Regions from separate parts of the Howardella ureilytica genome, predicted to be linked through region 3. Evidence: predicted binding sites of a transcription regulator. Region 3 holds the regulator's gene; each other region holds the start of a gene.
What was found. Region 3 encodes HrcA, which represses chaperone genes, less so after heat shock. Its sites were predicted from a motif close to TGTTAGCACTCNNNNNNNNNGAGTGCTAACA; they were not measured.

Region 1: a site for HrcA is predicted at 1,170-1,200, ahead of ACYQ1N_RS01665 (co-chaperone GroES). Genes of this name have one in related genera too.
Region 2: a site for HrcA is predicted at 2,467-2,497, ahead of clpB (ATP-dependent chaperone ClpB). Genes of this name have one in related genera too.

The regions. Positions count from the first base shown of each region.
Region 1 covers NZ_BAAHYP010000002.1:82,414-92,589, reverse strand. Annotated here, with positions in the region: gene ACYQ1N_RS01675 (DNA-3-methyladenine glycosylase family protein) at 1-410, shown strand, start outside; gene ACYQ1N_RS01670 (GNAT family N-acetyltransferase) at 457-1,083, shown strand; gene ACYQ1N_RS01665 (co-chaperone GroES) at 1,221-1,505, shown strand; gene groL (chaperonin GroEL) at 1,565-3,184, shown strand; gene ACYQ1N_RS01655 (methyltransferase domain-containing protein) at 3,481-4,980, shown strand; gene ACYQ1N_RS01650 (ABC transporter permease) at 5,011-6,078, shown strand; gene ACYQ1N_RS01645 (ABC transporter permease) at 6,068-6,964, shown strand; gene ACYQ1N_RS01640 (ABC transporter substrate-binding protein) at 6,983-8,596, shown strand; gene ACYQ1N_RS01635 (ABC transporter ATP-binding protein) at 8,666-9,598, shown strand; gene ACYQ1N_RS01630 (ABC transporter ATP-binding protein) at 9,698-10,176, shown strand, end outside.
Region 2 covers NZ_BAAHYP010000001.1:43,320-53,495, reverse strand. Annotated here, with positions in the region: gene ACYQ1N_RS00265 (hypothetical protein) at 1-850, shown strand, start outside; gene infC (translation initiation factor IF-3) at 1,127-1,618, shown strand; gene rpmI (50S ribosomal protein L35) at 1,642-1,839, shown strand; gene rplT (50S ribosomal protein L20) at 1,893-2,252, shown strand; gene clpB (ATP-dependent chaperone ClpB) at 2,545-5,136, shown strand; gene ACYQ1N_RS00240 (Fur family transcriptional regulator) at 5,331-5,720, shown strand; gene ACYQ1N_RS00235 (metal ABC transporter substrate-binding protein) at 5,799-6,839, shown strand; gene ACYQ1N_RS00230 (metal ABC transporter ATP-binding protein) at 6,870-7,571, shown strand; gene ACYQ1N_RS00225 (metal ABC transporter permease) at 7,568-8,413, shown strand; gene typA (translational GTPase TypA) at 8,499-10,176, opposite strand, start outside.
Region 3 covers NZ_BAAHYP010000007.1:78,268-88,443, forward strand. Annotated here, with positions in the region: gene ACYQ1N_RS04765 (SHIRT domain-containing protein) at 1-447, opposite strand, end outside; gene ACYQ1N_RS04770 (hypothetical protein) at 531-746, opposite strand; gene dnaJ (molecular chaperone DnaJ) at 1,028-2,179, opposite strand; gene dnaK (molecular chaperone DnaK) at 2,290-4,161, opposite strand; gene grpE (nucleotide exchange factor GrpE) at 4,271-4,873, opposite strand; gene hrcA (heat-inducible transcriptional repressor HrcA) at 4,909-5,961, opposite strand; gene ACYQ1N_RS04795 (NADP-dependent isocitrate dehydrogenase) at 6,136-7,344, opposite strand; gene ACYQ1N_RS04800 (phosphoribosylformylglycinamidine synthase) at 7,381-10,176, opposite strand, start outside.

The sequences.
Region 1 (10,176 bases), on a different contig from region 3:
TATATAATTTTCCGGATGCGAGGACGATGGATAAGGTTACGGAAGAGGAACTCAGAGAGTTGAAAACGGGATTCAGAGCACCGTATATCGTAGACGCCGTATCAAAATTCAACAGCGGTGAAATCAACGAAGAAGAGCTCAGACAGGCGGATACCGCGGAATGTGAAAAGAAACTTTGTATCATCAGGGGAGTGGGTAATAAGGTTGCAAATTGTGTGATGCTTTTTTCTCTGGGGAAAAGAGATTCATTTCCGATTGATGTATGGATGAAACGAGTTCTTGAACAAGTTTATTTTAACGGAGAGGAAAAATCAAAAGAATACTTGTTTGATTTTTCAAAGGATAAATTCGGAAGTCTGGGCGGCTATGCTCAACAATATTTATTTGCGTTTGCCAGAGGTATAAGGTAGGCTTTGATATATTATGTAAAACGATGAATACTGACAGGAGGTGCACATGTACAGAAAGGCAGAAAAATCGGACTTAGAAGAATTGGTAAGACTCAATTATGAGTCATTTTCAGATTATCCGTTATTCAGGGTATTGAGAGAGGACTGTGAATCGGAAAAAGCGTACGAAAATCTCGTATATGCTCTTATGAACGTATATATAAAATCCAATTTCGGCAAAGCGACATATATTGTAAGAGAGATACATGGGAAAATTGCCGCTTTTGCACTGCTGTTGCCGCCTAATCACAAAAGGTCCTCCGTTTTAAAGGATATTTTATACGGAGGAACAAAGGTAATAAGTATACTCGGAATAAAAAAAGCAATTGCATTTAATAAATTCCTTGACGAAACTACCGAGGCATTTGAAAGTGTAATCGGAGAAGAACATTGGCATCTCGATCAATTTGCGGTTTCTCCCGCAATGCAGGGACAAAGCGTCGGAAGTAAAATGATGCAGCAGGCCGTGCTTCCGTTCTTAAGAAGAAAAAATGCAAAGTGTCTCACACTTATTACAAACAAAGAAATAAACAGAAGATTCTATGACAAAAACGGATTTATACAGGTATTTAACAACGAAGTGATATGGTCAAACCAGGTTGTTGATAACTGGGGATTTAAGATGGATTTATAAACTAAATATAAATAATATTATAATTGTGGAACATTTTAGAAATTCCTTGACATGTAATATTATAAGTGTTAAATTCACTAATAAATAAATAGCACTCAATTTTATAGAGTGCTAATAATCGAATAGGGAGGCTTACCATGAAACTTACACCACTTGGAGATAAAGTTGTATTAAAAGCTATTAAGGAAGAAGAAAAAACAAAATCAGGTATTATATTAACGGGAGAAGCTAAAGAAAAGCCACAGCAGGCAGAAGTTGTTGCAGTAGGCCCGGGCGGAATCGTTGACGGAGAAGAAGTTAAGATGCAGGTTAAGGTCGGCGACATCGTAATTTATTCAAAATATTCCGGAACAGACGTAACACTTGAAGACGAAGACTACATTATAGTATCTCAGTCGGATATTTTAGCAATCGTTGAGTAATTATTTAACGATTCAATCACTTTTTTGTAATTATTTTGATATAAGTAAGGAGAAATATAATGGCAAAAGAAGTTCAGTACGGTTTAGATGCAAGAAAGGCACTTGAAGCCGGCGTTAACAAACTTGCAGACGCAGTTAAGGTTACTATCGGACCTAAGGGAAGAAACGTTATTTTGGAGAAGTCATACGGTGCTCCTCTTATTACAAATGACGGCGTTTCAATTGCAAAGGAAATTGAGCTTGAAGATAAGTTCGAAAATATGGGTGCACAGCTTGTTCGTGAAGTAGCTACAAAGACAAACGATGTAGCCGGCGACGGTACAACAACAGCTACCGTACTTGCACAGGCAATGATTACGGCAGGCATGAAGAATATTGCGGCAGGCGCAAATCCTATTATTCTCAGAAAAGGCATGAAGGCAGCCACAGAAGTTGCGGTAGAAGCCATTCAGAAAATGAGCCGTAAGGTAACAGGTAAGGATCAGATTGCAAAAGTAGCTTCAATCTCGGCTGCAAATGAAGAGGTAGGTCAGCTTGTATCAGATGCAATGGAAAAGGTTACAAGCGACGGAGTTATAACAATCGAAGAATCCAAGACAATGAAGACAGAGCTTGATCTCGTTGAAGGTATGCAGTTTGACAGAGGTTATGTATCTGCTTATATGGCAACGGATATGGATAAGATGGAAGCTAATCTTGATAATCCTTACATCCTCATTACAGATAAAAAGATTTCAAATATTCAGGACATCCTTCCTGTTCTTGAACAGATTGTTCAGGCAGGCGCAACTCTTCTCATCATTGCGGAAGATATCGAGGGAGAAGCACTTACTACACTTATTGTTAATAAGCTCAGAGGAACATTTAATGTTGTAGGTGTTAAGGCTCCGGGATATGGTGACAGAAGAAAAGAGATGCTTGTTGATATTGCAACTCTTACGGGAGGACAGGTTATTTCAAGTGACCTCGGAAATGAGCTTAAGGATGCAACAATCGAAATGCTCGGTCGTGCAAAGTCTGTTAAGGTTAAGAGAGACGAAACAATTATTGTTGACGGTGAAGGCAGAGCAGAGGACATCAAGTCAAGAGTTGCTCAGATTAAGCAGCAGATTGAAGAAACAACATCTGACTTTGACAAAGAGAAGCTTCAGGAAAGACTTGCAAAATTATCGGGCGGAGTAGCTGTTATCAGAGTCGGAGCAGCTACGGAAACAGAAATGAAAGAAAGCAAGCTTCGTATGGAAGATGCTCTTGCAGCTACTAAGGCAGCTGTTGAGGAAGGTATCATTTCCGGCGGCGGAAGCGCATACATTCACGCATCCAAGGAAGTTCTTAAGTTAGCGGATACTCTTGAGGGAGATGAAAAAACAGGTGCTTTAATCGTACTTAAGGCTCTTGAGGCTCCTTTATTCCAGATTGCCACAAATGCGGGACTTGAAGGTGCGGTAATCGTTAACAAGGTTAAGAATTCTGATGTTGGCATAGGTTACGATGTACTTAAAGACGATTATATCGACATGATTGAAGCAGGTATTCTTGATCCTGCAAAGGTTACAAGAAGTGCACTTCAGAATGCTACAAGTGTGGCTTCAACTCTTCTTACAACGGAAGCTGCCGTTGGAATAATTCCTGAACCGGCTCCTGAAATGCCTGCAGGCGGTATGCCGGGAATGATGTAATAATGTTATGAATTGTTTTATGACATTGACGTAAAAGAAATTCCGCATACATTGTTTATCGTATAAATTAAAAATCCCAAAAGTAAGTTATAACTTACTTTTGGGATTTTTTTATGTTCATTTTTAAAGCACAAACAGCCCGTAAAATTGTAACTGTTTTTTATCAAGTCCTGATTTTTTTATTTAACACAAAACCACATAGGGGGGTTAAAGCCTAAAAAAGGCAACATTATACTAAAAAAAATATTTATTAAAACTAAAAAACTTTATTAAATATGCGGAAATGAGGTTTGTAAATGAAAGATGAAGAAAGAGCGTCACGTTGGGCAGACGGAAGCAGTTACAATGAATATATTCTTGAAGAATTCAGTTCGTTCAGAAAACAGGCATGGAAAGATCGTATAAACAAAAAAATATACTTTAAAGGCAGCGGTCTTGATATTCTCGACATAGGAACGGGACCGGGATTTTTCTCCTGTATTTTATCAGAAGAAGGACATAATGTGACGGGAATAGATCAGTCTCCGGGAATGCTTGAATGTGCAGAGGAAAACGCAGAACGCCTTAATGTGCGACCGAAATTTATTAAAGCAGACATTAATGAAATAGATACAAGATTTCCGAGAGAATCGTTTGATGTAATTATTTCGCGAAATGTCACATGGACTCTTGAGCATCCAAAAGAAGTTTATAAAAAGATGAAAGAGTTACTCAGACCCGGAGGCATAATTCTTATTTATGACGCAAACTGGTTTAAGCATAATTTTGATGAGGAACTGAAAAAGAAAGTAGAGCGGCTTGAAAAGGAACATTTTGAAAAATACGGTGTTGAGAGGAAGGTAACGAAAGCTGATTACGAATACTACGATACAGCTCCGCTTACGAAAGAAGACAGACCGAACTGGGATATAAATGTTCTTAAAGGAATGAATATGAATGTTTCCGTTGAATATGATATAGGTCGATATGTATATGAAGATTGGGAAAAAGAACTGTATCGTGAATCGCCGATGTTTGAAATAGCCGCAATAAAGCTTTCCTCAGATGAAGTGCAGAAGAACATGAAAGATTACTGGAACGAAAGAAGTAAAACTTTCGGTTTCCCATATGCTGAAATGGATGATATCAGACATGAGGTTGCTCATATTCTTCCAAGGGAAAAATGTAAGGTTCTCGATGTAGGTACAGGAACAGGTATTATGGCTGCTGTAATGTCAAGCTTAGGTCATGAAGTAATTGCCGTTGATATTGCTGAAAACATGATAGAGAAGGCGAAGGAAAATCTTTACAGCCTTAATCTTAAAGCGGAATTTGTATGTACAAACTCTGATGAACTGCCATTCCTTGATAATACATTTGATGTAATCTGCTCAAGAAATCTTATCTGGGCTTTTCTTGATCCGGAAAAGGTTCTCAGACAGTGGAGACGAGTTCTTAAACCGGGCGGTTTACTTTTATATTATGACGGTAATCATTATAGATATTTATTTGATGAAGAAACAAGAAAAAATAGAAATATTTTGATTGAGCATCTTGGAGATATCCACGGACACAGCGAAGAAGATAAGAAGAAAGTGGATTATTCAAAATGTGATGAGACTGCATATGATCTTCCATTATCAAAACTTAACAGACCGGCTGAATGGGATGACATAGTTCTTCCACAGTATAATTTTGCAATTACTCAGGAAATCCTCAGAATGCCTCAGAGTCTCATACCATATGGAAGATATAAGCCAAACGGTGGATATTATACAAATTTCCTCATTTCTGCAATTAACTGCAAAGAAGATTAAAAATAAAATTATAGTAAAAAAGGTTTTAAAATGGGCAAATATCTTATTAAGAGACTGATATGGCTGATTCCCATTATGATTGCCGTATCACTCGTCGCTTTCTTTCTGATGTATCTGTCGCCCGGTGATCCCGCGGAAATGTATTTAAGACAGGAAGGTAATTCACCGTCACTGGCTGAAATAGAAGCAATGAGAGAACAGATGGGACTTAACAGACCCGTGTTTATTCAGTACTTCAGCTGGCTCGGAGGCGTATTTACCGGAGACATGGGTATTTCATACTATACCCACAGACCGGTAGCACAGGAAATATTGTCATATTTTCCAAATACACTTTTGCTTGCATGTATTTCTGTTGGTTTAACAATTATTATTTCCATTCCTTTGGGAATAATTGCAGCAGTCTGGAAAAATAAATGGCTGGACGGTCTTATCAGAGTCCTTTCATTTGTTTCCGGTTCTTTACCGGGTTTCTTTGCAGCAATGTTAGTTATCATTTTATTCAGTCTGACCTGGAAAATGTTACCGACTTCTGCATCAGGTAATCCTACCGGAATATGGCTTCCTATAATTACTCTTGTAGTAACCATGTCAGGGCCGTATGTCAGACAGGTAAGAGCTGCAGTGATAAATGAACTTAACAAAGAATATATACAAATGGAACGCGCCAGAGGAATAAAGGAATATATGATACTTTTTGCCGGCGCACTAAAAAGTTCATTACCTTCAATACTGACTATAGCAGGTTTGAATTTTGGTCAGCAGCTGGGTGGAACAGCCATTATAGAACTTGTGACATCATATCCGGGAATAGGTCGTCTGGCTGTACAGTCTATTACAAACAGAGATTATCCTCTTATGCAGGGATATATTCTGGTTATGGGAGGCATATATGTACTTGTTAATCTTTTAGTAGATATTTTACATGCATATGCTGATCCAAGAGTTAAAGAGAGATATATAGCAGAAGGCGACAAGGGCAAAAGAAAGATTCATGCAAGGCAGCTGGAGCTTAAAAAGAAAGAAGAAAGAAAAGAAAAAGAAGCAAAGGGTGCATGTAAAAATGCATGCAACAGTGCGGGCATAAATGGTGAGTAAATTTAATTTTAATGATTTAAATGTCAGCCGTGGTATCTGCTCAATAAGAAAGACATTTAATAAAGGGAGCAGTGGTAAAAAGAAAGCTGCAAGAAATTTTAAAATATGGCTGATTATCACGTTATCTATGCTTGGTGTCATATTTTTCATGCAGTTTTTTCCACCATATGATCCATATCAGATTGACGTAAAAAACATTATGAGCGGACCGTCAGCGGAGCATTTGCTGGGTACTGACTACCTGGGGCGTGACTTGTTATCACGACTTATGGTAGGTGGAACAAGAAGTGTTTTTACAGCCATACTGGTTGTTATTATAAATGCTACTGTTGGGACGCTAATAGGAATAATAAGCGGATATGTAGGTGGTAAGGCAGATTTAATTGTAATGAGAATTACTGATATGTTCCAGGCATTTCCAAGACTTGTATTTACAATTTCCATAGCAGCAATGCTTGGCGGAGGTCTCGGATGGAGTGTACTTGCCATCTGTACAGTTGGCTGGACACCATATGCAAGACTTGCAAGAGCACAGGCACTTTCCTTAAAAGAGAGAACATTTGTCAATGCGGCAAGAGTCACAGGTCAGTCAAGACCGGCAGTGTTATTTAAAACAATATTACCTAATGCTCTTACACCATTGATAGTAGAAGCGAGTATGGACGTTGGCCGTGTAATACTTGAGTTCGCGGGACTTTCATTCCTTGGACTTGGAACAGCAAGACCATATCCTGAATGGGGATCAATGTTAAATGATGCTCAGACATCATTTATGATAGTACCTCATACAGCATTGGTACCGGGAATTGCCATACTTATAGTTGTTGTAATTGTGGGTATATTTGGTGACAGTGTAAATGAATATTTAAGTTCAAAAGAAGATTAAAAGGAGTCATAGTTTATCATGAAGAAAAAGGCAGTATTAAAGGTTTTAGGAGTATTATCAACAATTTCCGTATTCGGAGGAGTATTGGCAGGATGCGGCGGGTCAGCCGGCCAGAGTTCGGAAACGAAATCGGCGGTTGCGGATTCGAATGCAGAATTAAATTATATCGTTACACATGCCAATACTCAGACAACGTTGATTCTTGATCCTGCCGTTGATTATTCGGGGCAAAAATCAATGAATGCGGGTATGACCGAAGCATTATTCTATGTGGATGATAATACACATGAAGTTACGCCGTGGCTTGCGGAAAGTATAAAGCAGACCGATAACACAACTTGGGTTATAAAGATAAAAGACGGCATTAAATTCAGCAACGGCAAAGAATTTGATGCTGCTGCGGCAAAAGCAGCCATAGAATATATAATAAAGGACGGCAACAATAAGAGATTGCGCGGATTATTAAAAGCTTCATCTATTGATGCAGACGGTTTGACGCTTACCGTTCATACCGACGGTATTAACGCCGTAGTGCCTAATGTTTTGGCTGATGTCAATATGATAATGTTCGATGTAAATGAGAACAGTGACGATTACAACAAAGGCCTTACAGGTACAGGACCGTATATACTCCAAAAAAAGGATGCCGAAGGCAATATGGATCTTATAAGAAATGAAAATTATTGGGCCGGTAAACCTGCCGCTGCCGCAATTCATACCAAATCAGGTCTGGATTCAACGGCTCAGGTAAATGCCATGTTGAATGAAGAAATCGACTTTGTTCAGCTTTCCGGAACTCAGGGAGCAGACATTTCAAGATTCGAGGCTGATACCGGTAAATTTGACATTAAGCAGTTCGATCAGGGGAGATTATTTTACCTATATATAAATCCCGATGCGGTAGGAACAAAAGATGCGAAAGTTCGTGAGGCGCTTCAATATGCATTTGACAGAGATGCGATAGTAAACGGTGTTTACGGCGGGAGAGCATCCGCAACAACATCAATTTTCCCTAAGGATTCAAGATTTTATCAGGAAAATGACAATGCAGTATCACATAATGCGGAAAAGGCCAGAAATTTACTCCGTGAGGCGGGATATACGGATACAAACAACGACGGATTCGTCGATAAGGACGGAGCTAACTTAAAGCTTCATATTGTTAATTACTCAGCCAACGGATTTCCTACCTTATCGGAAGTACTGCAGTCACAACTGAAAGAAGTTGGAATAGATGCAGATCTTGAGACCTCCGGAACGATTACGGAATCACTTAAATCCGGAAATTATAATATCGGAACATATGCATACAGCACTCAGACAGACGGAGACGCATATAATTATTTGCAGCCGGTATTTAAGTCTGACGGTACTTCCAACTTCAATTCATATTCAAATGCCGAAGTTGATAAATTGCTGACGGAGCTTACATCAACAACAGATGCAAATGAAAGAGCACAGAAGATAAAGGATATTCAAAATGCAATATACAAAGATGACGATACTCATATTTTCCTTTGTCATATTCTGAGTTATAAGATTTCAAGAAAGAATATTACCAATATGACAGGTCCGTTCTTAAGCGATAACGGTGATAACTCCATATTGTATAAAATAGGAAAGACTAATTAAACAACGACTTATATTGTAAATGTATCCGAATTATATTGCGGTTGTATCAGGCTTATTAAAAGGAAAAATATGGATAACATACTAAGTATCGAAGACATATATGTAAACTATGCCGAAAAACCTGTATTAAGAGATGTTAGCTTAAACATTAAAAAGGGGCATATACTCGGTGTTGTAGGAGAATCCGGAAGCGGTAAGAGTACAATTATTAAAACTGTTTTAGGCATTCTTGGTGATAACGGATGGGTTAAAGATGGAAAGATAATATTTCAGGACAGAGATATTATTGAATTACCTAAGGAAGAACTTAGAAAAATAAGAGGCAAGGATATTGCTCTTATTTCTCAGGATCCATCGCAGGCATTCCATCCCGTAAGAAAAAACGGTACACAGGTTAATGAGTTTGCAAAAGCCCACAATGAAAATCCTGAAAAAGTTACCGCAAGAATGCTGGAACTTCTTGAACTTTTTAAGTTAAGTAATCCTAAGAGAGTACTAAACGGCTATTCATATGAATTAAGTGGTGGAATGGCTCAGAGAGTGTCCATAGCCATGGCGATGCTGCTTAATCCAAAAGCGCTTTTAGCCGATGAAGTTACAAGTGCCCTTGATGTAGTTGTTCAAAGAGAAGTTGTAAAGCAGTTTGAAAAGATAAAGAATGAATTTCAGACTTCTATATTTTTTGTTTCCCATAACATGGGAGTAATATCATATTTAGCTGATGAAATAGCAGTTATGTATGGCGGTATGGTTATGGAATACGGTTCAAGGGATAATATTGTGAATAATCCTGTTCACGAATATACAAAGAAGCTCTATGAAGCAATTCCCAAAATGAATGTTATGGTTTCAAAAAATGTAAAAGCAACTTTGCCGGACAGATATACCGAAGGGTGTCCTTATCACGAAGGCTGTTCAATGGCATGCAGTGAATGTAAAACAAATATGCCTGAATTAAGAGAAATTGAACCGGGACATTTTGTAAGGTGCCATGAGGTGTAAATAAAGGGTTATATTGAGTTGTAACTTTGTAAATGAGCAACTAAAAGTGCATTATACCTGCTTTACACCAGATATTAAAGAAACAGAAAAGGTAATAATATGTCATATATATTAGAAATTGACAATCTGTATAAATCATACTGGATCGCAAAAGAAAAGGGATTCCATGATGTTTTAAAGGGTATAAATTTACAAATCAAAAAAGGTGAGATTGTCGGCCTTGTAGGTGAATCCGGGTGTGGAAAATCAACAGTTGCCAAAGTAATCTTTGGGTTAACACCGGCTGATGCCGGAAAGGTTAAGATAGATGGTGAGGTTGCATATTACCGATATCCGAAAAAGCTTTTTAAGAAAATTCAAATGATTTTTCAAATGCCCAAGGATTCATTTAATCCTAAACTCACCATTGGGAAGACGCTGATTGAAGTTCAGAGAAACTTTAATCCAAAGCTTTCAAGACAAGAGGCAGCGGCAAAGGCTGAGGAGTATTTGACTATGATGGAGCTTCCTGTGGAATATGTGAGTAAATACCCTATGCAACTGTCTGGTGGTGAGTGCCAGAGAGTAGCCATTGCAAG
Region 2 (10,176 bases), on a different contig from region 3:
CGCATCTGCAGTCACCTTTGCGGGATGTAATAAAAATACCGGTGCGGAAGAAAAAAGAATTGCAGAATATTTTAAAGCTAATACTTCCGCGGAATCATCACAGAGGTCAATCGCAGGAACAATAGCATATGACGGAGTGCAGGGAGGAGCGTCAAAAAACACGGATATTTCAATTTCCGGAGAATATTACGTTTATTATGACGATTCCGCAAAAGAAAGCAGAATAAGAAGTACGGATCATGTGGAAGATAAGATAAATAACACCAACACATATACAGAAACTTATATAGTGGGAAATGATGACGACGCTAAAAAAATAGATGTATATACCGGAACCGGCAGCAGTCCGGATAATCTGAAATATGTAAGAAATATCTATAATACTTCGGATTATTTCCCAACCTCAACTAACACAAAAGCGGGAGATTTACTTCTTAAAGAAAATAAGGAGAAATTCAACAATGCATCATGTGAAGTCGTTGAGAGATACATGGCCGTAAAGGATCTGGACAACTCAGTAAAAAATTACATAATAAATGCGACCAAAAATCTGTCCGGTGTGGATATTAACGAAGCATCTGCCAAAATAACTTATTATTTTAATATAGAAACAAAGAAATTGGAGGGAACCGTTCTCGACCTCAAAGAAGGTTTAAAAGCAAAGGTAAATGAGTATAACAGCAAGAGCTCCAATACCGACAAAATAGAGGACTTTGATGTTGATAAGTTTGAGATATCCAACACGCTTGTAACTAATCAGGTGGATAGAATAAAAATAAGTGATGAGATTAAATCGGCGCCGGTTGAAAATGAATCTTCAGAATCCGAGTCTACCGAAAAGAGTAATTAATTGAGATAATGTATTGACGGCGTATATGGTATATGATATTATACAAAAGTTGTTAAACAATAAGCAGGGTGACCGCTCTCACCTAAGGCGTTTTGTCGGCTTGGGTATTGAATAAGATAATTAATACTGACGTTACGCCGTCAGATATATATAAGATCTTAGACAAGTGGAAGCCTTATGGGTTCCGCTTTTTTTGTGCCCGTTCGGAATACATTTGTGAGAGAATGATCTAACTCTTGCATAATTATAGGAGGTATAATTATCAGCGACTTATTTATTAATGAACAGATACGTGATAAAGAAGTTCGTGTTATCGGCGCGGATGGTGAGCAGCTGGGTATAATGTCCGTAAAAGAAGCTCTCGAGCTTGCAAGAGAAGCGGATGTGGACCTCGTTAAGATTGCTCCTTCCGCTAAGCCGCCGGTATGTAAACTTATTGATTACGGTAAGTACAGATATGAGCTTGCAAGAAAAGAAAAGGAAGCACGTAAGAAACAGAAAGTTATTGACATTAAGGAGATAAGATTTTCTCCGAATATCGATACCAATGACCTTAATACCAAGATTAATGCGGCAAGAAAATTTATCGAAAAAGGAAGCAAGGTTAAGGTTTCGATGAGATTCAGAGGCAGAGAGATAGCACATACGGAGAGCAGTATTCACGTACTTACTGACTTCGCAAAGGAGCTTGAAGATATTGCCGTCATAGAAAAAGCGCCTAAGATGGAAGGCAGAACAATGTCAATGTTCTTAACAGAAAAGAAATAATCGTTTAAAAGGAGAATTTTATCATGCCAAAGATGAAAACTAACAGAGCAGCAGCAAAGCGTTTTAAAGTTACCGGAACAGGTAAGCTTAAGAGAATGAAGGCTAACAAGAGCCATATCCTTACTAAGAAGAGCTCAAAGAGAAAGAGAGATCTTAGAACGGCAACAATGACAGATAAGACAAATGAACAGGTAATGAAGAAGATTTTACCATATCTTTAATTTATATCGAAAAAGAGATCGTATAAGAGTTATATTTAGGAGGAATAATAAAAATGGCAAGAATTAAGGGTGGACTTAATGCTAAGAAGAAGCACAGAAGAATTTTAAAACTCGCTAAGGGTTACATGGGTGCAAGATCCAAGCAGTACAGAATTGCAAAGCAGTCTGTTAAGAGAGCTCTTGCAGAAAGCTACAAGGGTAGAAAGCAGAGAAAGAGAGATTTCAGAAAGCTTTGGATCGTAAGAATCAATGCTGCTGCAAGAATCAACGGTCTTTCATACAGCAACCTTATGCACGGTCTTAAGGTTGCGGGTATCGACCTTAACAGAAAGGTTCTTTCAGAGATGGCGGTTAACGATGCGGCAGGTTTTGCTAAGGTAGCTGAGGCAGCTAAGGCGGCTCTTGCAAAGTAATCGGTACAATAGTAAACACGGGTATTTGATGTGCTCCATACGGTTTGTGGAGACATCGGATACCCGTGTTTTATTATGTAATCATACGATAATAAGCCGGTAAAAGTATATATACTGCGGAATCATATTGAGAAGCGGCCGTGTTTGATTTCATAAACAGCTGCTTAACAATATTTATTTACATTTTATCAAATTAATTATTTTTTTACACATAAATTAGCACTCTTCACTTGACGGTGCTAACAACTAAGAGTAGTATATAGTCAAGTTAAGAAAGCGGAGGATACAGTCTATGAATATTAATAAATTTACACAGAAATCTATAGAGGCTGTTAATGGATGTGAGAAGATCGCTTATGATTACGGTAATCAGGAGATTGACCAGGAACATTTCTTGTATAGTCTCTTAACAATTGATGAGAGTTTAATTGCAAATCTGTTTGAACACATGGGAATATCAAAGGATGACATTACGGCGGACATTGAAAGACTGCTTAATTCAAAACCAAAGGTATCAGGTTCAAACGTATCGTTGAGAGTCAGCAACCCTCTTAATAAGGTATTTAACGATGCGGAAGACGAGTCAAAGGCAATGGGAGATTCGTATGTATCGGTTGAACACCTTATGCTTGCCATGATAAAGGCTCCTAACGATAATTTGAAATCTCTTTTCAAAAAATACAATATTACAAGGGAAACATTTTTAAAGGCGTTATCCGAGGTAAGGGGAAGCCAGGTGGTTGATTCCGATAATCCAGAAGCTAAGTATGACGTACTTAAGAAATACGGTCAGGATCTCGTTGAAAGGGCAAAAGAGGGAAAGCTTGATCCGGTTATAGGAAGAGACAGCGAAATAAGAAACGTAATAAGGATACTTTCCAGAAAGACAAAGAACAATCCTGTTCTTATAGGTGAGCCGGGTGTAGGTAAAACCGCCGTTGTTGAAGGCCTTGCGCAGAGAATCGTAAACGGAGATGTGCCTGACGCCTTGAAAGATAAGAAAGTATTTGCTCTTGACATGGGTGCTCTCGTTGCGGGTGCAAAATACAGAGGTGAATTTGAGGAAAGATTAAAGGCTGTTCTCAATGAAGTTAAGAACTCAAACGGTGAGATAATACTGTTTATCGACGAGATTCACACCATAGTCGGAGCAGGTAAGACAGAAGGCGCAATGGATGCCGGAAACTTGCTTAAACCTATGCTTGCAAGAGGAGAGCTGCATTGTATCGGAGCAACAACCCTCAATGAGCACAGACAGTATATTGAAAAGGATGCGGCTCTTGAAAGAAGATTCCAGCCTGTTATGGTTGACGAGCCTACCGTGGAAGATACCATATCAATCCTCAGAGGATTAAAGAACAGATATGAAGTATATCACGGCGTAAAAATAACCGACGGAGCATTGGTTTCGGCCGCAACATTGTCTGACAGATATATTACGGACAGATTTTTGCCTGATAAGGCCATCGACCTTGTGGATGAAGCCTGCGCAATGATAAAAACGGATTTGGATTCCATGCCAGCGGAATTGGATGAAACAAGGCGAAGAATAATGCAGTTGGAAATTGAAGAAGCTGCATTGAAGAAAGAAACCGACAATTTAAGTAAGGAACGTCTTGCAGAATTGCAGAAAGAACTTGCGGAAGAAAAAGCCGGATTCGATGAAAGAGTTGCCAAGTGGAATAACGAAAAGGCAAGTGTTGATAAAGTAAGCAAGTTAAAAGAAGAGATAGAACAGCTCAATAACAAAATTGAGCAGGCAAAGAGAGATTATGATCTCGAACTTGCGGGAAGACTTCAATATGCCGAACTTCCTAAGCTCGAAGCAGAATTAAAAGCTTCAGAAGAGAGCATTAAGGGAAAGGATATGCAGCTTGTACACGAAAGTGTAACTGAGGATGAGATTGCGAAAATCGTATCCAGATGGACCGGAATTCCGGTAATGAAACTTTCTGAAACCGAAAGACAGAAAACCCTCGGTCTTGCGGATATTTTACATAAGAGAGTCATCGGACAGGATGAGGCTGTTACAAAGGTTACAGAGGCTATTATAAGATCTAAGGCAGGTATCAAAGATCCTAAGAGACCTATCGGTTCGTTCCTGTTCCTGGGACCTACCGGTGTCGGTAAAACAGAGCTCGCAAAATCCCTTGCCGAGAGCTTATTTGACGATGAGAATAATATAGTAAGAATTGATATGTCTGAGTACATGGAGAAATATTCAGTGTCCAGACTTATCGGAGCGCCTCCGGGATATGTGGGATATGAAGAGGGCGGTCAGCTTACGGAAGCCGTAAGAAGAAAGCCATACTCCGTGGTACTGTTTGATGAGGTTGAAAAAGCTCATCCGGACGTATTCAATGTGCTTTTACAGGTGCTTGATGACGGAAGAATCACCGATTCACAGGGCAGAACCGTCGACTTTAAAAACACCATAATAATTCTTACAAGTAATATAGGTTCAATGTATTTGCTTGAAGGCATCGATGAGAACGGTGAGATAAAGGAAGAGTCAAGAGACATGGTAATGAATGACTTAAGAGCTCATTTCAGACCTGAATTCCTTAACAGAATTGATGAAATTATCATGTTCAAACCTCTGAATAAGGATAATTTAAGCTATATTGTCGACCTTCTTATCAGCGGTGTTAATAAGATGCTTGAGGACAAAGAGGTAAGTATCAGACTTACAGATGCAGCCAAGACATACGTTATTGATAACGGTTATGATCCTAATTTCGGTGCAAGACCTCTTAAGAGATATATTCAAAGAACGGTTGAAACACTTGCCGCAAGAATTATATTAGAGGGTGATATTGATACCGGAAGCGTAATCGAAATTGATCTAAAAGACGGTCAGTTAGATGCAAAAGTGGTTAAATAATATAAAATAATCATATTAATATAACAATAACCCTGCTAAACATCCAAAACCAAAGATTTTTTGAAATCTCCCGATTGTCAGCGGAAGCGACAGTCGGGAGGTTTTTATATATATCTTGACATAAATAAAAAAAAGGAATATTCTAATTTGCAAATCAGTCGCAAATTGAACAGATAATATGTAAGGAGAATGTTATGCCTAAATATCAGACTAAACAGCGAACTCTTCTGTTAACTTATCTTAATCAGCATCCGGATGAGCTTCTGTCTGCCAAAGAAATAGCGGAAAATATTAAGACGGATAAGATAAGCGTCAGTTCCGTATACAGAAATCTTGCGGACCTGGAAGAGGACGGAATGATAGTAAAGCATGTTCCCAACGGAACAAGAGAAGTTTATTACAGATATATAGGCGCTGAAAGGTGCAAAGGGCATATACATGCCTCATGTACGAAATGCGGAAAGACTTTTCATATCAAAAAAGACTATGTAGCGGACTTATCCGATTCGTTAAAAAAAGAGGACAATTTTCTGTTAAGTACGGAAGAAACCGTTTTGTACGGAATATGCGGAGATTGTCAATGAGTATAAAAATTTGTTAAATATTCAGTTAAGATGTACTTATGCCTATAAAAGGCTGTATTGTGAAAGTGGGAAATGTATATGAAAATAAATAAAAAAATATTAGGTTTAACAGGTGCTGGCTTAATTGCGGCGGGAATATTCGCGGGATGCGCGGGAGGATCTTCTCAAAATACGACAGGCGGGAATAATGAAAAAATAAAAGTCGTGACCACGATTTATCCGGAATATGATTGGGTGAAAAATGTTGCGGGAAACAGCGGCAATGTTGATGTGGAATTATTGCTGAAAAACGGAATAGATATACATAATTACAGCCCAAGTGTTGAAGATATGGCGAAAATATCCGATTGCGATTTATTTATATATGTCGGCGGACCTTCCGATAAGTGGGTGGAAGGAGCTCTTAAAAATGCCGCAAATAAAAACATGAAGGTAATTAAGCTTCTCGACGTTGTGGCGGACAATCTTAAAGAAGAGGAGACCGTTGAGGGAATGCAGGATGCAGATCATGATCATGACAATGAAGAATCCCACGGCGGCGAAAATGCCAATGAATCTCATAACGAAGAAAAAGATACCACGGAATATGATGAACATGTCTGGCTGTCACTTAGAAATACAGAGAGATTTGTAGACGAAATAAAGAATAATCTTGTGGAATTGGATTCGTCAAATGCCGATGCATATTCCTCAAATGCAAAAGCCTATAACGGAGAATTGGAATCGCTTGATAAGGAGTATACACAGGCGGTGAGCTCATCTTCGTTAAAGACAATTCTCGTTGCCGACAGATTTCCTTTCAGATATATGGTTGACGACTACGGACTGTCGTATTATGCGGCATTTGACGGCTGTGCCGCCGAAACAAACGCAAGCTTTGAAACCATTGCGTTCCTTTCAAATAAGGTTGACGAATTAAATCTTAAGCATGTTTTAAAAATAGACGGAAGCGACGGTAAAATAGCCAAAGCGGTAGTTGACAATACAAAGAATAAAAATCAGGAAATTCTGGAGCTGGATTCAATGCAGTCCGTAAATGACGATGAGATTAACGGCGGTACAACATATTTGAGTATTATGAAGAACAATCTTGAGGTTTTAAAGAAGGCTTTAAGTTGAGTCCGGTAAAGTATTACGGAGGAAGAAAACATGGCGCAGCTTATATGTGAAAACGTATCGCTCGGATATGACAACAAAACCATATTGAACAATCTCTCCTTTTCCGTTAACAGCGGAGATTATCTGTGTATAGTAGGTGAAAACGGTTCAGGTAAAAGTACTCTTATGAAGACAATACTCGGATTAAATAAGCCTATGAGCGGAGATATATTTTTCGGTGATAATATGAAAAAGGGAGATATAGGTTATCTGCCGCAACAGACAGACGTCCAAAAGAATTTTCCTGCTTCCGTAAGAGAAATAGTTTTATCGGGATGTCAGTCAAGGGCAGGCCTCAGACCGTTCTATAATAAACATGAGAAAGAGATGGCTTCAGACGCCATGAAGAGAATGAGAATCGAAGAATTCTCCAAAAGGTGCTACAGGGAATTATCGGGAGGACAGCAGCAAAGGGTTCTGCTTGCAAGAGCACTTTGCGCAACACAAAAAATGCTTTTGCTCGACGAACCTGTATCGGGGCTTGATCCAAAGGTGACGGCAGAAATGTATGAACTCATTTCCGGGCTCAATAAAGAAGGAATAACAATAATTATGATTTCTCATGACATAGATGTTGCAATAAGAGAGGCAAGTCATATATTACATATATGCGAAAAACCGTTTTTCGGAACTAAAGAAGAGTATCTGGCGAGCAATTTAGGCAGTAAATTTATTGAACGGGAGGATATATGATGGAAGTCTTTGAAAAAATAGCACTGTATATGCAATATCCTTTTGTCAGATATGCTTTGATAGTGGGAGTTCTTATTGCTTTATGCTCGGGGCTGTTCGGAGTGACTCTTGTGCTTAAGAGATTTTCGTTTATAGGAGACGGGCTGTCGCATATTGCATTCGGAGCAATTGCTATTGCAACCGTAATGAAATTGTCCAACAACATGCCTCTTGTAATTGCTGTTACGGTGATATGTGCGATTCTTATGCTTCGCACAAGTCAAAAAGCCAAGATAAAGGGAGACGCCGTCATAGCCATGATATCCGTGGGATCTCTGGCCGTGGGTTATCTGATTATGAATATTTTTCCTACGTCAAGCAACATAGCAGGTGATATAGACAGCGTTCTGTTCGGATCAACATCCATACTTACACTTTCGGTTACGGATGCAGTCTGGTGCGGAATATTGGCATCGGCGGTAATAGCCGTATTTATATTCTTCTATAATAAAATATTTGCGGTTACGTTTGATGAGGACTTTGCCAGGGCCGCGGGAACGAGAGCAAGTGCATATAATTTACTTATTGCGGTGGTCATTGCGGTGGTTATTGTGGTTGCGATGAATCTTGTAGGGTCATTGCTTATATCCGCTTTGGTTGTTTTTCCGGCTGTTTCGGCAATGAGAATATTCAAAAGCTTTCTAAGCGTTACAATATGTTCGGGTATCCTTGCCGTCTGCACCTCGGCAGCGGGCATTTTGATATCCATAGTTGCCGGCACTCCGGTCGGGGCAACCATAGTTGTGGTTGATATTATCGTATTTATTTCATTTTTTATTATCGGAAAAATATGCAGAAAATAAAAATGTCACAGGCGGTTTATGCCTGTGACATTTTTTATAACAGATAATGTTGTCGCGCAAATAAACCGATAATATATAAATCGGATTATTTATTTGCTCTGTATCGTTTCTTTGAATCGAGAATTTTCTTACGTAGTCTTAAATGTTCCGGAGTAATCTCAAGAAGCTCATCTGTATCGATGTAATCGAGAGCCTGCTCAAGGCTGAGAATTGTCGGAGGAACAAGACGAAGAGCATCGTCTGCACTGGCTGCACGGGTATTTGTAAGATGCTTGGTTTTACATACATTTACTTCAATATCTTCCGTTCTCGGATTTTCTCCGACTATCATACCGGCATAAACCTCTTCGCCGGGTGATATAAACAATGAGCCGCGCTCCTGAGCGTTAAACAGACCGTATGTAACGGCAATACCGCTTTCGTATGCTATAAGAGATCCGTTTTTCCTGTATGAAATATCACCCTTATATTCTTCATATCCGTCAAAAGAAGTGTTGATTATTCCGTTACCTCTTGTTTCCGTAAGGAACTGACCTCTGTATCCTATAAGTCCTCTTGAAGGGATTCTGAATGTAAGTCTTGTGTTATTGTCGGCAATAGGTGCCATTCCGAGAAGTTCGCCCTTTCTCTGAGAAAGAGATTGAATAACGGAACCTGAATATTCTTCGGGAACGTCAATTACCGCATTTTCCATAGGCTCCATTTTCTTACCGTTTTCTTCTTTATACAGTACTTCGGCCTTGCTGACCGCAAATTCATACCCTTCACGGCGCATATTCTCGATAAGAACGGAAAGATGAAGCTCTCCTCGTCCGGAAACCTTAAATGAATTTTCCACACCCGGAGTTTCTTCCACACGGAGACTCACATCGGTATTAAGTTCGTTAAAGAGTCTGTCTCTTATGTGTCTTGATGTAACGAATTTACCTTCTCTTCCTGCAAGAGGGCTGTCATTTACCATGAAATCCATGGATATGGTAGGTTCGGATATTTTCTGGAACGGAATCGGATCAGGATTGTTTACATCACATATGGTATCGCCTATTTTAAGATCCGTGATACCGGATACTGCGTAAATATCACCACATGTGGCAACATCAACATCTGTCTTGTTTAAGCCTTCAAATGTATACAGTTTGGTTATTCTCACCCTTTTGTTTCTTGTTTCATCATGGTGATTAACTATAACAACTTCCTGATTTACCTTAAGAGATCCCTGATCCAATTTACCTACGCCGATTCGTCCGGTGAATTCATTGTAATCTATTGTGGATATAAGCATTTGTGCAGGAGCGTCAGGATTGCCGCCCGGAGCCGGAATGTGATTAACGATGGCCTCAAACAGAGGAGTAAGATCCTTAGGTTCATCGTCAAGTTCGTTAAGAGCATATCCTGACTTTGCGGATGCATAAATAAACGGACAGTCAAGCTGTTCGTCATTTGCTCCGAGCTCTATGAAAAGTTCAAGTATTTCGTCGATAACTTCCTGAGGTCTGCTGTCGGGTCTGTCAATCTTGTTTATACATACGATAACAGAGAGATCAAGAGAAAGAGCCTTATCCAATACGAATTTAGTCTGGGGCATAACGCCTTCGAAGGAATCAACGATTAATACAACACCGTTAACCATTTTGAGAACACGTTCAACCTCTCCGCCGAAGTCAGCATGTCCCGGTGTATCAATAATATTTATTTTTGTATCTTTATAGAATACGGATGTGTTCTTTGAAAGTATTGTTATTCCTCTTTCTTTTTCAAGGTCG
Region 3 (10,176 bases):
AAATTCTTTATTCTCTCCGGGTCTGATAACTAAACTTTCCACAACAGAACTATCATCTTTATTAACCAAGTCAGCGTATACGATTCCATCATAAGTTGAAAAATCTCTTGATAACCTAATATACCAATTTGTACCTGCTTGCTTGTTGAAAGAAAAATTATCACCATTTAGTTCTAAAATAAAAAATGTATATTTTCCCGAATTATCAACAACAAATCCATCCGGTATTTCTTGTTTTGCCTTGGTTATGCTGGCACTTTTTGTTGCCTCATCTTTATTTAGTACTTTTTCAATTTCTTCCCATTTATTATTTTCTTCAGCATGAACAACTGATGTCGTTGGAACTAATAATGATGAAAAAATCATTGTCACAGAGGCCATACCTGTCAATAATTTTTTTCTGGTTTTTCCGATATTTTTCAGCTTACTGTTTAAACTGTTTTTCAATTTTTCATTCCTTTCTTGAATTTAGTTAATCATTTTAATTAATGATAAATATACAATTACCACTGTATAAATCCAAAACTACATTAGAGGGGATTGGCGCTCCACCCCCTCTCATATGAAAAAAACGTCTTTTTCCACTTTAAAAACGAAAAAGGCGTAACAAAAACATTTAAATCAACTTTAGCTGTCTGTCTGTCTGTCTGTCTGTCTGTCTGTCTGTCTGTCTGTCTGTCTGTCTGTCTGTCTGTCTGTCTAATGATTTTATTTAACTTTTCTATGTTTGCAAATATATTTTTCATACAATCCCCCGTGATTAGTATAAAAAATACATCTTAATTTTACCAGTAATTTATAAATTTTCTTACTTTATTTAGTTTTTGTCGCATTTTTCTTAAAATGTTAAAATCTTTTTGGGTATTTTTTCGACATAATAAAACGGGTATATGTCTCCGAATAAAATTCATTAATCATACACCCGTTCGTAATATTAATTTTATATGCTTGCAACGGCAAAAGATGCTTTTGACGCTGTGAGCATTTTATTTATGCAATATTATATTTGCTTTTTTCGGCAAATATTTTATTTACCGAAAAACTTTTTCTTCTTTCTGCCTTTATCGTCTCTTTCTTTGCCCGTAAGTGCTTCGTCGTATGCGATAAGTGCTTCTTTCTGTTCATTTGTAAGTTTTGTAGGTACATCAATAATAAGCGTAATATACAAATCTCCGTATGACCTGTTATTTCTTACATTAGGCATACCCTTTCCTTTTAAACGGACTCTCTGTCCGGATACGCTTCCCGGCTTAACGTCATATAATATTTTGCCGTCAATGGTTTCCACCTCAACTTCGCCGCCGAGTACTGCCGTAGGGTATGAAATTGTTACTTCAGTGAACAGATCCTCTCCGTTTCTTCCGAATCGTGTTTTATTGACAACTCTTACACCTACAATAAGATCTCCTCTAGGTCCGCCGTTTTCTCCGGGATCGCCTTCTCCCGCCAGTCTTATGTACTGTCCGTCATCTATTCCCGCAGGAATGTCAACCTGAATTTTTCTCTTTCTGGAAATATATCCGTTGCCTCTGCATTTATCACATTTTTCTTTGATGATTTTACCTTTACCGTTACATTCCGGACATACGCCTACATTTCTAAGCATTCCGAGAACCGACTGCTGTGTATAAACCACCTGACCCGTGCCGCCGCAGTTGTTACATGTTTCCGGACTTGTTCCGGCCTTTGCGCCGGAACCGTGACAGGAATCACATTCCTCTTTATAGTTATATTCAACTTCCTTCTTTATGCCTTTATACGCCTCTGTTAAATCTATCCGTACATTGGCTTCAAGATCTCTGCCCTTTCGAGGTGCATTTCCACGCTCGGATCGTCTTCTGCCGCCTCCGAACATTCCGTCGAAAAAGCTTCCTCCTCCGCCGAAAAATTCGGAGAATATATCTCCCATATTACTGAAATCAAATCCGCCGGCGCCTGCACCGCCGTTTCCGTCAAATGCCGCATGACCGAACTGATCATATTGCTTTCTCTTTTCGGCATCGGAAAGAACCGAATACGCTTCAGATGCTTCTTTAAACTTACTTTCGGCTTCAGCATTATCAGGATTAGTATCAGGGTGATATTTCTTGGCTAACTTTCTGTAGGCACTTTTTATCTCACTCTCTGTGGCATTCCTGCTAACGCCAAGCACTTCATAATAATCTCTCTTTTCAGCCATCGCTAATCCTCATTTATGTTTACTCCACACAAGGGTCAATGTAATGAGACTAACCCTTACCTGACCCTTATGTGCTATATTTATATATTATCTGTGTAAAACGGTATTGATTAAACTTCCTTATAGTCTCCGTCAACCACATCGTCACCGTATGGGTTCTTACCGTCTTTGTTTCCGTTATCTGCCGCAGCACCGTCAGCCTGATTAGCCTGTGCCTGTGCATCTGCATAAAGTTTCTCGAAAACCTTCTGAGAACTTTCCACAAGCTTATCCTTGGCAGCCTTCATTTCATCCATCTGCTCGCTTGTAAGCTCGTCGTTGTCCTTTACCTTCTCAACTAAATCCTTGAGTGCCTTAATATCGGCTTCTACGGCTTCCTTATCGGCAGCATCAAGCTTATCACCGACTTCTGATAAAGCCTTTTCTGTCTGGAAAATCATGGAGTCGGCATCATTTCTGAGTTCAACGCCTTCTTTTTTCTTCTTGTCCGCTGCTTCAAACTGTGCAGCTTCCTTAACAGCCTTATCAATTTCTTCATCAGACATGTTTGATCCGCCTGTGATTGTAATATGCTGTTCCTTGCCTGTTCCCAAGTCTTTGGCTGATACGTTTACAATACCGTTTGCATCGATATCAAATGTAACCTCAATCTGTGGAACACCACGCTTTGCGGCAGGAATACCGTCAAGTCTGAACTGTCCGAGAGACTTGTTGTCCTTTGCGAATTCTCTTTCGCCCTGTACTACATTGATATCTACCGCAGACTGGTTATCTGCCGCAGTTGAGAATATCTGGCTCTTCTTTGTAGGAATTGTTGTATTTCTCTCAATCATGTGAGTTGCGATACCGCCCATTGTTTCAATGGAAAGTGTAAGAGGAGTTACGTCAAGAAGAAGTACGTCACCGGCACCTGCGTCACCGGCAAGTTTACCTGCCTGAACCGAAGCACCGAGTGCAACACACTCATCAGGGTTAAGGCTCTTGTTAGGCTCTTTGCCTGTAAGCTGTTTTACCTTTTCCTGTACCGCAGGAATTCTTGTAGATCCTCCGACGAGAAGAACCTTACCTAATTCACTTGCCGATACGCCTGCATCACTGAGAGCATTCTTAACAGGCTCTGCAGTTTTTTCAACAAGGTCAGCCGTAATCTCATCAAACTTAGCTCTTGTAAGCTCCATTTCAAAATGCTTAGGACCTTCTGCTGTTGCCGTAATGTAAGGAAGGTTGATTGTTGTCTTGCCGGCACTTGAAAGTTCCTTCTTAGCCTGCTCTGCAGCAACATTGATTCTCTGAAGAGCCATTGTATCCTTGCTTAAGTCAATGCCTTCCTTATTCTTAAAGTCTTCGATCATATAATCCATAAGCTTCTTGTCAAAGTCATCTCCGCCTAAGTGATTGTTACCGGATGTTGCAAGAACTTCGATTACACCGTCGCCGATTTCGATAAGAGAAACGTCGAATGTACCGCCGCCGAGGTCGTAAACCATAATCTTCTGCTCACCTTCGTTGTCAAGTCCGTATGCAAGAGCTGCCGCAGTAGGCTCGTTGATGATACGCTTAACATCAAGACCTGCGATTCTTCCCGCATCCTTTGTTGCCTGACGCTGAGCATCGTTAAAGTAAGCAGGAACCGTAATAACGGCTTCTGTTACAGGTTCGCCTAAATAACTTTCGGCATCAGCCTTAAGCTTCTGAAGGATCATGGCTGAAATTTCCTGAGGTGTGTATTCCTTGCCGTCAATCGATACTTTGTAATCTGTTCCCATGTGACGCTTAATTGAAGAAATTGTTCTTTCTGCGTTTGTAACAGCCTGACGCTTTGCAGGCTCACCCACAAGTCTTTCACCGCTCTTTGTAAATGCAACCACTGAAGGAGTTGTTCTCTGTCCTTCCGAGTTTGCGATAACAACAGGCTTACCGCCTTCCATAACTGCTACACAAGAGTTTGTTGTTCCTAAGTCAATACCAATAATCTTACCCATAATATATATCTCCTTAAACTAAGTTCTTATTTTTAAATGTTTATCACAAATGGTTGCCTTCAGACGTTTCCATCCGTCGAAAACAAACCTTTTCGTTAAAGATGTTTTATCAGTTTGCAACTATAACCATACTGTGTCTTATAACCGTATCTTTATATTTGTATCCCTTTTCAAATTCTTCAACTACGATATTTTCGCCCACATCATCTTTTTCAACATGCTGTACGGCGTTATGAAGTTCGGGATCAAACTCCTTGCCGATGGCTTCGATAGGAGTGACTTTTAATTCATCAAACATTTTCATCATCTGCTTGTAAACCATCTCCATTCCGGTTGCAAATCCCGTCTTCTCCTCGCCTTCAGGCAATGTTTTAAACCCTCTTTCAAAGTTGTCTACAATCGGCAAAAGTTTTTTGACAACATCTATCGCTCCGAAATCAAACATATCCGCTTTCTCTCTTTCGGTTCGCTTTCTGAAGTTGTCAAATTCCGCCATCTGACGTTTTACCTGATCTTCGAGAGAAACTATTGTAGCTTCCTGCTGCTGCATTTTTGTAATTATGTCTTCGGCAGCCTGCTCAATACCTACTCCCTCTTCAGGTATAACGTCTTCTTTATCGGCTTCTTCCGCGGCAGCGGCTGCTGCTTTGGCTCCTGCTTCTACGTCTTCGCCGAGAATATCTTCTGACTTCTTATCTTCTTTCTTACCCACAATCAAATCCTCCGAAATATTAATTCTTATTCAATCTATTTATCAAATAAATCGTCAAGCCTGAGTCTTATATTGTTCAATGTTTCAAGAACCATTTCATAGTCCATTCTTTTCGGTCCTATTATACCTATCGTTCCCTTAACTCCGTTGCTCAAATCATAGGTCGCTGTAATAATACTGCAATCTTTCATGGCTTCGATAGATGTTTCCTTGCCTATGTATACCTTTATTCCCGTACCGTCGCTGTTGTTATTCATAAAATCCGAAAGTGCATGTTTCTTTTCAAATGTTGTTATAAGCTCTCTCGCCGTATCGGATACCGACAATTCCGGATAACGGAATATATTTGTCGTACCTGAAGTATACATATGAACATCGTCCGTATTATGTATAGTATCAACTATAATGGAATACATGTCGCAAAGAATCTTATCCCGTGAATTATCGCTTTCTCCAAGTAATTGAATCTGTTTTTCAAGTTCTTTGGTTGTAAGCCCGGCAATTGATGTATTGATCATAATGTTCAAATTGCTTATTGCTTCGTTTGTTATGTCGTTATCAAGCAGAAAAACTTTATTCCTTATATAATTACCTTCCAAAACAACCACAACAAGAATTTTGTTCTCTTCTAATTTTGAAAGCTGAATAAATTTAATCCTGTTTCCGTCTCCGTAAGACGACATAACCACTGTTGCGTAATTAGTGTTTTCAGCAAGCATGCCTGCCAAATTCTGCATAACATCATCAACCTGTCCGTTGCTGTTAAGCATCTTTCTCAGATCGTCTATCTCATCCTGTTTAGCCTTAATCTGCCGTTCTTTCTTATTAACCTCAATCTTATGACTGTTAAGCAGTGACTCCACATAAAATCGATAACCTTCATCCGTCGGGATCCTGCCTGCTGATGTATGAGGCTGAACTATTAATCCCATTTCCTCAAGATCGGCCATCTCATTTCTAATTGTTGCCGAGCTAAGCGACAAGTCAGAAGATTTGGAAATCGTTCTCGAACCGACCGGCTCTCCCGTTTCAAGATAATTCTCAATAAGGGCATTCAATATCTTTTTCTTGCGCTCATCCAGCTCCACTTATGAATCACTCCTTTCCTGATTTCTTTGTTAGCACTCATATTATTGGAGTGCTAATATCTTTATGTGAAATATTAGCACTATCAATATTTGATGTCAACAGGAAAATATAAAAAAACACAGGCTTAAGAAATGTTTTACATCTCACCTGTGTTTTTTATTCTTTGTTAATAATTATAATAATGTTTCGAGAGTTGTTCTTATTGCTTTAATAAATTCCTCTGATTCAAGAGTTTCTTTATTTTCCAATGTCGAAATTCTTGATAAATCTCCCGTCATCTTGCCTGATTCAATGGTGTCGATGCAAGCCTTTTCAAGTTTATCGGCAAACACGACAAGTTCTTCGTTGTTATCAAGCTGACCTCTTTTTCTTAGGGCTCCGCTCCACGCAAATATGGTTGCAATCGGATTGGTTGATGTTTTCTCACCCTTCTTATATTTATAATAATGCCTTTGCACCGTTCCGTGAGCGGCTTCATATTCAAAATTTCCGTCCGGCGATACAAGAACGGATGTCATCATCGAAAGAGAACCGAATGCGGAAGCAACCATGTCACTCATTACATCACCGTCGTAATTCTTACATGCCCAGATATATCCGCCTTCCGATCTCATAACTCTTGCAACCGCATCGTCAATAAGTGTATAGAAATATTCAATTCCTGCTTCCGCAAACTTTCCTTTGTATTCCGCCTCAAAAATTTCACCGAATATATCCTTAAATGTATGGTCATATTTTTTTGAAATTGTATCCTTCGTTGCAAACCATAAATCCTGTTTTGTCTCTAAAGCAAAGTTAAAACAGCTTCTTGCAAAACTTTCGATGGATTTATCAAGGTTGTGCATTCCCTGAACGATACCCGCGCCGTCAAATTCGTGAATCAATTCTCTCTTTTCGGAGCCGTCATTTCCCGTAAACACGATTTCTGCTTTACCCGGTCCGTCAATAACCATTTCAGACGCCTTATATACATCGCCGTATGCATGTCTTGCAATGGTGATAGGCTTTTTCCATGTTCTCACATACGGTTCAATGCCTTTTACGATGATAGGAGCTCTGAACACCGTACCGTCAAGAATAGCCCTTATTGTACCGTTCGGGCTTTTATAAAGAGCCTTTAAATTATACTCTTCCTGTCTGGCTGCATTTGGTGTAATGGTTGCACATTTAACCGCAACGCCGTATTTCTTTGTTGCAAGAGCCGACTCTCTTGTAACTTCATCATTGGTTTCATCTCTGTGTACAAGTCCGAGATCATAATATTCGGTCTTTAATTCAACAAAAGGCAATAAAAGTTCATCTTTAATCATTTGCCATAATACTCTTGTCATTTCATCTCCGTCCATTTCGACAAGAGGAGTTGTCATTTTAATCTTTTCCATATATATCTCTTTTCTCAAAAATTATCAGTTTTTAGATTATTTAAAGTACTTAACGCCTGATTCGAATATCTTCATATCCTGTTCGCCGAAAATGTTAACGGCAACGGACTTTCCGATTCTCTCAGGATGAGCCATCTTACCGAATACTCTTCCGTCTCTGCTTGTAATACCCTCTATGGCGGCAACGGAACCGTTAATATTGATTGATTCATCCATTGAGATGTTTCCGTCGGCATCACAATATCTTGTAGCTACCTGTCCGTTTGCAAATAATTCTTTTGCAACTTCAATACTTGCATAAAAACGACCTTCACCGTGTGAAACCGGCTGAGCGTAAACTCCTCCGAGTTCGGCTCCCGCAAGCCATGGGCTCTTATCGGAAACTACTCTTGTATATACATGTTTTGCTATATGCCTGTCTATTGTATTAAATGTAAGAGTCGGAGCATTGACATCCTGTCCCGTAATCTTTCCGTTCGGAACAAGTCCAAGCTTAATAAGAGCCTGAAAACCGTTACAGATGCCGAGAGCAAGTCCGTCTCTTTCGTTGAGAAGCTTATTTACCGCTTCTGACATTTTCTCGTTTCTGAATGCCGTAGCAAAGAATTTTGCTGAGCCTTCCGGTTCGTCGCCCGCCGAGAATCCTCCCGGGAACATAATGATTTGGGCATTGTTAATGGCATTCGTAAATGTATCCACAGACTCCCTGATATCGTCAGCCGTAAGATTCTTAAATACCTTTACATCTGTTTCCGCACCGGCAAGTTCAAATGCTCTTGCAGTATCATATTCGCAATTCGTGCCCGGGAATACAGGAATAAATACTCTTGGTTTAGCCACTTTATTCTTACATATATATATTTCTTTTTCAGAATAATCATCGGCATTGATATTCTCGGAAATCTCAATTCCGGACTTCGTAGGATAAACGTCCTCAAGCGTACCTTCCCACGCTGCCTTTACTTCATCTAACTTAAGAATTTCTTCTTTATATTTAATTACCGGTTCGTCGATTACCTTTCCGAGGATTACTCTGTCATTGTTACCGATTCTGTAAAATTCCTTTTCTCTGTCTGCAGGAATTTCAACCACAAAGTCTGCATATGACGGAGCAAATATATTGGCATATGAAACGTCGTCATTTAATTCAACACCCAATCCGCTGCCGAATGCCATCTTGGAAATTGCTGCCGAAATACCCTGTCTGTCAGCAACATATGCAGAAACTATCGTACCGTTTCGCATCATTCTGTAAATGTCATTGTACAGCAGAGCTACTCTCTCATATACAGGTAAATCATAGTCATCCTTCTTAATGTACAGCTTAACAAGAAGGTTGCCGGCCTGTTTTAATTCAGGAGTAACAACTTCGTCTTCTTTTCCTACCGCAACAGCAAACGAACAAAGAGTAGGAGGAACATCTATATCTTCAAATGTTCCCGACATACTGTCTTTTCCTCCGATAGCCGCTACCTTAAGTCCGTTCTGCACACTGTACGCTCCGAGAAGAGCAGCCGTAGGAAGTCCCCAACGTTCGGGATCATCCGTCATTTTACCGAAATATTCCTGTAACGATAAATGAGCTTTTCTGTAGTCTGCTCCGTTTGCAACAATCTTTGAAAGAGATTCAAGTATCGCATATATTGAACCGTGAAGCGGACTCCAGCTTGAAAGATATGGGTCATAGCCGTAACTCATATATGTTATCGCATCGGTTGATCCTTCCAATACGGGTACTTTGCTTATCATTGTCTGCATTTCCGTAGACATATATTTTCCGCCGTAAGGCATGGTAACGGTACCCGCTCCGATTGAAGAATCGAACATCTCAACAAGACCTCTCTGAGAGCAGTTGTTAAGATCCGATACAGTTTTAATCCACTGTTCTTTAAATGATGTAACTTCAGGAGCAACAAAACCTTCGCCGTATGTAACAGGTTCGCTCGGAGAATTGATTGCGGCAGTCGTCTTCTGGTGAGCGCCGTTTGTATCAAGAAATTCTCGTGAAATATCAACGATAACCTTGTCTCTCCACTTCATAACAAGTCGCTTCTCCTTTGTCACTTCGGCAATAGGAGTTGCCTCAAGGTTTTCCTCGGCTGCATATGCCAGAAATGCGTCAACATCGTTCTTGTCAAGAACCACCGCCATTCTCTCCTGTGATTCAGATATGGCAAGTTCCGTTCCGTCAAGACCTTCATACTTCTTTGTTACCTTATCGAGATCTATCAGGAGACCGTCCGCAAGTTCTCCTACGGCAACAGATACTCCGCCTGCACCGAAGTCGTTACATTTTCTTATAAGCTTCGTTACTTCCGGTCTTCTGAACAATCTCTGGATTTTTCTCTCCGTAGGCGCATTACCCTTCTGTACTTCAGCCCCGCATTCATCAATGGAATCGTTTGTATGAGCTTTTGAAGATCCTGTTGCTCCTCCTATTCCGTCACGGCCTGTTCTTCCTCCGAGCAATACAATAATATTTCCGGGATCCGAAGTTTCTCTTATAACATTCTCTCTCTTCGCCGCACCGAGAACCGCACCTAATTCCATGTGCTTTGCGACAAAGTCCGGATGATAAATCTCTTTAACAAGACCCGTTGCAAGACCTATCTGGTTTCCGTATGAACTGTAACCGTGAGCCGCTTCCGTTACAATCTTTCTCTGCGGAAGCTTTCCGCTTAAAGTATCCTCAACGCTTGTTCTCGGATCTGCCGCTCCGGTAATTCTCATGGCCTGATATACATAGGTTCTGCCTGATAAAGGATCTCTTATCGCACCGCCGAGACATGTTGCCGCGCCTCCGAAAGGTTCAATCTCCGTAGGATGATTGTG